One region of the Streptomyces sp. NPDC059009 genome, then DNA from elsewhere that is predicted to be linked to it. Evidence: riboswitches for the same ligand, from Rfam matches in the RefSeq annotation. Region 1 holds a riboswitch; the other holds the start of a gene.
What was found. Region 1 has a riboswitch for ZMP and ZTP ahead of ACFWYM_RS18495 (bifunctional 5,10-methylenetetrahydrofolate dehydrogenase/5,10-methenyltetrahydrofolate cyclohydrolase). Riboswitches for the same ligand answer to the same signal wherever they lie in the genome.

Region 2: another riboswitch for ZMP and ZTP. It lies ahead of glyA (serine hydroxymethyltransferase); the one in region 1 lies ahead of ACFWYM_RS18495 (bifunctional 5,10-methylenetetrahydrofolate dehydrogenase/5,10-methenyltetrahydrofolate cyclohydrolase).

Annotation. Positions count from the first base shown of each region.
Region 1 is NZ_JBHYJB010000017.1:4,893-9,368, reverse strand. Features, by position in the region: gene ACFWYM_RS18500 (penicillin acylase family protein) at 1-1,291, shown strand, start outside; gene ACFWYM_RS18495 (bifunctional 5,10-methylenetetrahydrofolate dehydrogenase/5,10-methenyltetrahydrofolate cyclohydrolase) at 1,359-2,246, opposite strand; ZMP/ZTP riboswitch at 2,269-2,354, opposite strand; gene ACFWYM_RS18490 (hypothetical protein) at 2,504-2,770, shown strand; gene ACFWYM_RS18485 (acyl-CoA synthetase) at 2,859-4,424, opposite strand; gene ACFWYM_RS18480 (NAD(P)H-dependent flavin oxidoreductase) at 4,421-4,476, opposite strand, start outside.
Region 2 is NZ_JBHYJB010000040.1:79,488-83,963, forward strand. Features, by position in the region: gene glyA (serine hydroxymethyltransferase) at 1-825, opposite strand, end outside; ZMP/ZTP riboswitch at 878-970, opposite strand; gene rocD (ornithine--oxo-acid transaminase) at 1,092-2,294, shown strand; gene ACFWYM_RS33415 (SAM-dependent methyltransferase) at 2,307-3,092, opposite strand; gene ACFWYM_RS33420 (glutathionylspermidine synthase family protein) at 3,158-4,345, opposite strand; gene ACFWYM_RS33425 (hypothetical protein) at 4,389-4,476, opposite strand, start outside.

The DNA.
Region 1 (4,476 bases):
GACCTGGACGAAGACGACGGCGTACGCCCTCAACGACCCCAACGCGGTGAATCTGCGCGGCAACGACACCGACCTCGGCTTCGGCAGGGCCCGCTCCACCGCCGACATCCGGCGCTCCCTGCGCGACACCCAGGGCCTCCCCTGGGTGAACACCGTCGCCGCCGACCGCGCGGGCCACTCCCTGCTCAGCCAGTCGCAGGTGCTGCCGCGCATCACCGACGACCTGGCGGCGCGCTGCTCCACGCCGCTCGGCAAGGTCACCTATCCGCAGGCGGGCCTGGCGATCCTGGACGGTTCGCGCACCGACTGCGCGCTCGGCCGGGACAAGGACGCCCTGCAGCCCGGCATCTTCGGGCCGTCCCGGATGCCGACCCTCAAGGACGCGCCGTACGTCGAGAACTCCAACAACAGCGCCTGGCTCACCAACGCCGACCACCCGCTCACCGGCTACGAGCGGATCTTCGGGGACATCGGTACGCAGCGCTCCCTGCGCACGCGCGGCGCCATCGAGGACGTCTCGGCGATGGCGAAGAAGGGCAGGCTGACCGTCTCCGACCTGCAGAAGCAGCAGTTCGCGGACCGGGTGCCCGCCGGTGACCTGGCCGCCGCGGATGTCGCGCGCGCCTGTGCGGCGCTGCCCGGCGGGACGGCAACGGGCAGTGACGGCAAGCCCGTCGACGTACGCACGGCGTGCGCGGCGCTCGCCTCCTGGGACCACGCGATGACGACGAAGAGCCGGGGTGCACTGCTCTTCGACCGCTTCTGGCGCAGGTTCACGGCCACGGTGCCGAAGGCCGAGCAGTGGAAGGTGCCGTTCTCGGCGGCCGACCCGGTGCGCACCCCGAACACGGTCAACACCGACGCGAAGGGCTTCACGGCCGCCCTCGCCGACACGGTCACGGAGCTGACCGGCGCGGGCATCGCCCTGGACGCCCCGCTCGGCGGGAACCAGTTCGTCACGCGCGGCGGGAAGCGGCTGCCCGTGCACGGCGGCACGGAGGGGCTCGGCGTCTGGAACAAGGTCGAGGCCGACTGGGACGCCCGGGGCGGCGGCTACACCGAGGTCCAGCACGGCTCCAGCCACATCCAGGCCGTCGGCTGGGACAAGGGCCGCTGCCCCGAGGCCCGCACGCTCCTGACCTACTCCCAGTCCCCGAATCCCGGCTCCGCCCACTTCAGGGACCAGACGGAGCTGTTCTCGCAGGGCCGCTGGGTGACGTCGCGGTTCTGCGAGAAGGACATCCTGAGCGACCCGGAGCTGACGGTGCAGCGGGTGCGCGAGCGCCACTGACCGACCACTCGTCCGATACGGGTATCGGCCCGCCCTCTCCCGTACCGAGAGGGCGGGCCGACTCCCGTCAGCCGAGGCCGAGTTGGCGCTGTGCGGCCTCCACCGTCTGGGCGAGGAGCACGGCGATGGTCATGGGCCCGACGCCACCGGGCACGGGCGTGATGAGGCTTGCCCGCTCCCGGGCGGCGTCGAAGTCGACGTCTCCGACATTTCCCGGGTTGTAGCCGGCGTCGATCACGACGGCGCCCGGCTTGATGTCCGCACCGGCGATGAAGCGCGGCCGGCCGACGGCGGCGAGCAGGACGTCGGCCTCGCGCACGATCGCGGAGAGGTCGGTGGTGCGGGAGTGGCAGTACGTGACAGTGGCGTCCCGGCCGAGCAGGAGCAGGCCCGCGGGCTTGCCGAGGATGGCGCTGCGCCCGACGACGACGGCGTGCTTGCCGGTCAGGTCGACGTCGTACGCGTCGAGGAGCCGCATGATCCCGCCGGGCGTGCAGGAGACGAAGCCGGGCAGGCCGAAGCCCATAGCCGCGAAGGAGTGCATGGTGACGCCGTCGACGTCCTTGGCCGGATCGATGGCCTCGAAGGCGGCGCGCTCGTCGATGTGCGGTCCGACGGGGTGCTGGAGCAGGATGCCGTGCACGTCCGGATCCGCCGACAGGGCGCCGATCGTGTCGACCAGCTCGGCGGTGCCGACGGAGGCGGGCAGGGCGACGTGCCGCGAGGTGATGCCCGCCTTCTCGCAGCGGGCGCGCTTCATCCGGACGTACGTCACCGAGGCCGGGTCCTCGCCGACCAGGACGGTCGCCAGACAGGGGGACGTACCGGTACGCCGCCTGATGTCGGCGGCGGCCTCCGCGCTCGACGCGACGATGCTCCGGGCGAGTCCGGTGCCGTCCATGAGCCGGGCCGAGCGCTGATCCGACGGCTGGGCCGACTGCTGTATGCGGGCCATGTGCCACTCCTGAGCCTCATAGGTGAGTCGCCCAGGCGCACGGCATCGGCATGGAGCCGGGCCGCTCCCCGGTGGTGCTCCACCTCAGCGCCAGTCACGGCCCGCGGCCATCGTAGTCGGCCCGGGCAACGGCCCACCCGATGGGACCTTCGCCTCATGCGCAGGACCCCGGGCGACGCGAGAATGACGGAACCGACCAACGACTCCCGGCCGGCGATCCCGGCCGGCGATCCGGCCACGAGCGGAAAGGCAGACCGGTGACCACCCCGGCCAACGGCTACACCCACTACGCGAAGCCCGCGCAGTTCCTCCTCAAGAACGAAGAGGTCCACCTGGGCGGCCACTGGTATCGGGCGAAGCGGGTCACGGTGCTGCGCGACCGGGTCAAGGTCACGTTCGACGGCGGGCACGTCCGCGAGTACGCCCCGCACGAGTCGTTCCCCGTGCGCCGCCCCGCGCAGTGGATCGCGCCGCAGCACACGGGGGTCGCGTGGGGGATGCCGGGCGGGGCGGGCCGGCGGTAGCCGGCGCCGCACTACCGGTCCTCGCCATCGGCCCTCGCCATCGGCCCTCACGGACCGGGGTGAGCCGGGCTCCCTCGCCAGGGGCGGCTCAGACGGCGCGCTCCCGTCCCTCCCAGTACGGGTCCCGCAGCCGCCTCTTGTACAGCTTGCCGTTCGGGTCGCGGGGCATCGTCTCGATGAAGTCGACGCTCTTGGGGCGCTTGTAGCCCGCGAGTTGGCTCTCGCAGTGGGCGAGTATCTCCGCCGCGAGGGCCTCCCCGGCCTCGTGTCCCTCGGCGACCTCGACGACGGCCTTGACCTGCTCGCCCCAGTCGTCGTGCGGGATGCCGAACGCGGCGGCGTCGGCGACGGCGGGGTGGGTCAGGAGTCCGGCCTCGATCTCGGCGGGGTAGATGTTGACGCCGCCCGAGATGATCATGTCGATCTTGCGGTCGCGCAGGAAGAGGTAGCCGTCCTCGTCGAGCACGCCGAGGTCGCCGACCGTGAAGAAGTCGCCGATGCGGTTCTTCTTCGTCTTGGCCTCGTCCTTGTGGTACGAGAATCCGCCGGTCCTCATCTTCATGTAGACCGTGCCCAGTTCACCGGCGGGCAGCTGGTTGCCGTCGTCGTCGTAGACCGCCAACTCGCTGATGGGCCACGCCTTTCCGACCGTGCCCGGCTTCTTCAGCCAGTCCTCGGCCGTCGCGAAGGCGCCGCCGCCCTCGCTGGCCGCGTAGTACTCCTCCACGCAGCTGCCCCACCAGTCGATCATGCCGCGCTTGACGTGGTCGGGGCAGGGCGCGGCGCCGTGGATCGCATGCCGCATCGAGGACACGTCGTAACGGTCCTTGGTCTCCTGCGGGAGGGCGAGGAGGCGGTGGAACTGGGTCGGCACCATGTGTGTGTGCGTGCACTTGTATGTGTCGATGACGCGCAGCATCTCCTCGGGCGTCCACTTGTCCATGAGGACGACGGGGTGCCCGATGTTCAGGGCGGCGCCCGCGAACTGGAGCACGGCCGTGTGGTAGAGCGGCGAGCAGACGAGGTGGACGTTGTCGTCGAACGGCTTGATGCCGAAGATGCCGAGGAAGCCGCCGAGGTACGCCTCCTCGGGGAGCTTGCCCTGCAGCGGCCTGCGGATGCCGCGGGGACGTCCCGTCGTACCGGAGGTGTAATTCATGACCCAGCCGAGGGTCCGGTCTGTGGGCGGCAACCCGCTCTGCCCGTCGAGGAGTTCGGCGTAGGGCCGGAAGGTGTCGACGGAGCCGACGGCGTAGCGGTGCGTCTCGGGCAGCCCGGCCTCGTCGGCGGCGGCCCGCGCCTGCTCGGCGAAGCGCTCGTGCGCGATCAGCACCTTGGCGCCGGAGTCGGAGACGATCCAGGCGATCTCCGGGCCGACCAGGTGGTGGTTGACGGGGACGAGGTAGAACCCGGCCTGGGAGGCGGCGAGATACGCGGCGAAGAACTCGACGCTGTTCGGCAGGACGACGGCGAACACGTCACCCTTCTCGAGACCCGCCGCCCGCAGCCCGTGCACCAGCTGGTTCACGGCGGCGTGCAGCCGTCCCGCGCTCCACTCCTCCCCGTCGGGTGCGGTCAGGACGGTGCGGTCGGGGTCGGCCGTGGCCTGGGCCCAGAAGCCGTTGGGCGGGGTCGAAGTGCTCACCGTGCTCATGCCTTGTCGCTCCTTCCGGCGATGCGGTTGACGCGGTCGATGGCGCGCTCGA
Region 2 (4,476 bases), on a different contig from region 1:
GGCGACGGCGATCGCTGCGGTGGTGTGGTTGTGCGGGCCGCCCTGGAGGCCGGGGAAGACGGCCTTGTCGATGGCCTTGGCGTGCTCCTCGCGGGACATCAGCAGGGCGCCGCGCGGGCCGCGCAGGGTCTTGTGGGTGGTCGTGGAGATCACATCGGCGTGCTCGGCGGGCGAGGGGTGGGCGCCGCCCGCGACCAGGCCCGCGATGTGGGCGATGTCCGCGACGAGGACGGCCCCGGCCTCGCGGGCGATCTCCGCGAAGCCCGCGAAGTCGATGGTGCGGGGCAGTGCGGTGCCGCCGCAGAAGATCAGCTTCGGGCGCTCCTTGAGGGCGAGGTCGCGCACCTCGTCCAGGTCGACCAGGCCGGTGTCGTGACGCACCCCGTACTGCACGCCCCTGAACCACTTGCCGGTCGCCGAGACGCCCCAGCCGTGCGTGAGGTGGCCGCCCATCGGCAGGGCCATGCCCATCACGGTGTCGCCGGGCTCGGCGAAGGCCAGGTAGACGGCGAGGTTGGCCGGGGAGCCGGAGTAGGGCTGGACGTTGGCGTGGCCGACGCCGAAGACGGCCTTGGCGCGGTCCTGGGCGAGCCGCTCCACCTGGTCGATGACCTGCTGGCCCTCGTAGTAGCGGCGGCCCGGGTAGCCCTCGCTGTACTTGTTCTGCAGGACCGTGCCGGTGGCTTCGAGGACGGCCGTGGAGACGTAGTTCTCGCTGGGGATCAGGCGCAGCGTCTCCGCCTGGAGCTGCTCCTCGGCGCCGACGAGGCCGGCGAGCTCGGGGTCCTCGGCGGTGAGGGCGGGGTGCGACAAGGGGAGAGTCATGGTGGTGGCCTCCGGGGCATGCGGTCAGTTCGTGTCCGTACGTGACGTGCTCCCGGGGTGCCCAGGCGGGCGGCACCTCGAAGGTCTTGCCCATGGCGGGGCTTCCTCGGGGTCGGTTCCCCGTACGCCAGTCGCCCTGCCGGTGAGAACACAGTAACGGGCGCGCCGGTACGGCAGGTTTCCCTGTCCGCGATGCGAGCGACGATAGGAATTGGGCCACGAGCCCCGCCCTCCATCCGCCGTGTGTGCCGAAGAACGGAGACCCCGTGTCCGCTACGGAAGCCCTCATCGCCCAGGCCGAAGCCCACAGCGCCCACAACTACCACCCGCTGCCCGTCGTGATCTCCTCGGCCGACGGCGCGTGGATGACCGACGTCGAGGGGCGCCGCTTCCTCGACATGCTCGCCGGGTACTCGGCGCTCAACTTCGGGCACGGCAACCGCCGTCTCGTCGACGCCGCGAAGGCCCAGCTCGACCAGGTCACGCTGACCTCGCGGGCCTTCCACCACGACCGGTTCGCGGCGTTCTGCACGCGCCTGGCCGAGCTGTGCGGCAAGGAGATGGTGCTGCCCATGAACACCGGCGCCGAGGCGGTCGAGACGGCCGTGAAGACGGCGCGGAAGTGGGGCTACCGGGTCAAGGGCGTGCCGGACGGGCGGGCGAAGATCGTCGTGGCGGCCGACAACTTCCACGGCCGCACCACGACCATCGTCAGCTTCTCCACCGACCCCGAGGCGCGCGCCGACTTCGGCCCCTACACCCCCGGCTTCGAGATCGTCCCGTACGGGGACGAGGAGGCGCTGCGGGCAGCGGTGGACGAGGACACCGTGGCCGTGCTCCTCGAACCCATCCAGGGCGAGGCGGGCGTCCTGGTGCCGCCGCCCGGATATCTCGCGGCCGTACGGGAGTTGACGCGGGAGCGGGACGTGCTCTTCATGGCGGACGAGATCCAGTCCGGCCTCGGCCGCACCGGGCGCACCTTCGCCTGTGAGCACGAGGGCGTGGTGCCCGACGTGTACCTCCTCGGCAAGGCGCTCGGCGGCGGCGTCGTGCCGGTCTCCGCGGTGGTGGCGGACGCCGATGTGCTCGGCGTCTTCAAGCCCGGCGAGCACGGCTCGACCTTCGGCGGCAACCCGCTCGCCTGCGCGGTCGGCCTGGAGGTCGTCGACATGCTCTCCACCGGCGAATTCCAGGCCCGCGCCACCGAGTTGGGCGAGCATCTGCACGCCGAGCTGGGGCTGCTCACCGGCACCGGCAAGGTCACGGCGGTGCGCGGGCGCGGGCTGTGGGCCGGGGTCGACATCAGCCCCGCGTACGGGACGGGGCGGGACATCTCGCAGAAGCTGATGGACCGGGGTGTCCTGGTGAAGGACACCCACGGGTCCACGATCCGGCTCGCGCCGCCCCTGGTGATCAGCAAGGAGGACCTGGACTGGGGGCTCGACCAGCTGCGGGCCGTCCTCAGCTGACCGGGGGCCGGTTCAGGGTTTGCGCGCGACGCCGCCGAACATCGCCACGTCCTCCAGCGGCCCCTCGGCGGCGTCCGCGCGCCACTTGTTGCACGACACGACGCCCGGCTCGAGGAGGTCAAGGCCGTCGAAGAACCGGGTGATCTGCTCGGGGGTGCGCTGGGTGAGCTTCGGGGTGCCGTGCTCGTTCCAGAACGCGACGGCGGCGTCCACGTCGGGCATGTCCGGCCGGGTGATGGTGTGGCTGAGGACGAGGTGGCTGCCGGACGGCAGGGCGTCCATGACGCGCCGCACGACGCCGTACGCCTCGGGGTCGTCGTCGAGGAAGATGACGACGCCGAGCAGGATCAGGGCGACGGGCTTGCTGAAGTCCAGGGTCCTCGCGGCCTGTTCGAGGATCACGTCGACGTCGCGCAGGTCCTGGTCGAGGTAGTCGGTGCGGCCCTCGGGGGTGCTGGTGAGCAGTGCGCGGGCGTGGACGAGGACCAGCGGGTCGTTGTCCACGTAGACGACGCGGGACTCCGGGGCGAGACGCTGGGCCACCTCGTGGGTGTTGTCGGCGGTGGGCAGGCCCGTACCGATGTCCAGGAACTGCCGTATGCCCTCCTTCGCCACCAGGTGCTGCACCGCGCGGCCGAGGAAGACCCGGTCGGCGCGGGCGTACTCCCCGATGCCGGGGTGGAGCTCGCGGATCTGGTCACCCGCCGCCTGGTCCACCTCGTAGTTGTCCTTGCCCCCGAGCCAGTAGTTCCAGATGCGCGCCGTGTGCGGCTGGCTTGTATTGATCCTGTCGTCCATGGGTGCAGGGTATGTGGCGGACAACGGGACGTCTCCGCCGGGGAGTTCAAAGAATTCTCCGGCGGTCAGAGGATCACGTGGGGCAGGAAGCGGGCGTACTCGTCCGTGATCAGGCCCGACGACTCCCGGATGCCGAGGCCCGCCGCCTCCCCCTCGACGACCCACGCGCCCAGCACCGTGCGGTTGCCGTCGAAGTCCGGCAGTGGCGCCAACTCCTGGTAGCAGCACGGCTCTTCGCGTACGGCGGCGGGGGCGCCCGGGTCGTGGACCGTCACCCCGGCGCCCTCGCGGCCCAGGAGGGGCTTGGCGACCCAGCCCGTCGTGGCGGCGAGGTCGCGCGGGCCGTCCAGGTAGGCGGGGAGGAGGTTCGGATGCCCCGGGTAGAGCTCCCAGAGGATCGCGAGGAGCGCCTTGTTGGAGAGCAGCATCTTCCAGGCGGGCTCGATCCACAGCGTGCTGCCCGTGCCGCCGCCGTTGTCCAGGGTGTCCAGGACGTGCGGGCCGAAGCGGTCCGTGGCCAGCCACTCCCAGGGGTAGAGCTTGAAGCAACTGCGCAGGAAGCGGAGCTTCTTGTCGACGAAGCGGCCGGAGAGACGGTCCCAGCCGATGTCCTCCATCGAGATGGACTCCGTGGCAAGGCCCGCCTGGTCGGCCGTCTCCCGCAGATACGCGACCGTCATCAGGTCCTCGCCGAGCTCGTCGCCCGCGGAGTGCGCGAAGTAGAGGGGGCTGCCCGGCGGGAGCAGCTCGGCCTGCCTCCGCCAGGCTTCGACCAGGCGCTCGTGGAGGGAGTTCCACTGGTCGGCGCCGGGGAAGCGCTCCTCCATCCAGAACCACTGGGGGCCGGCCGCCTCGACGAGGGAGGTCGGGGTGTCCGCGTTGTACTCGAGGAGCTTCGCCGGGCCCGTGCCGTCATGGCGCAGGTCGAACCGGCCGTAGAGGGACGGGAGTTCGGCCCTGCGGCGCCAGGACTCCTTGATGAGGCCGGCGAGGCGGGGGTCCGTGATGCCCAGGTCCTGCGCCAGGCGGTCGCGGGCCACCAGGTGCTCCGCCGCCGCGAGACACATCGCGTGCAGCTCCTCGACGACCTCCTCCAGGGCCTCCACCTCGGGCAGCGAGAAGACGTAGTACGCGGACTCGTCCCAGTACGGGCGCAGCGTGTCGTCCGGGTAGCGGGTGAGCGGGTAGATGAGGCCCTGGTCCTCGACCGTCTGCTGCCAGCCGGGGCGGGGGGTGGTGGTGTGGCGTTTCATCGGGGGTCCTTGAGGGGGTGCTTCGGCTTCGGCTTCGGCGCGCTCAGCCGCCGCCGCTGCCCGAGCAGCCGAAGCCGTTCCGGTCCACTGCCTCGCTGCGGCTGAACGTGCCGTAGTCCGCGCGGCGGCCG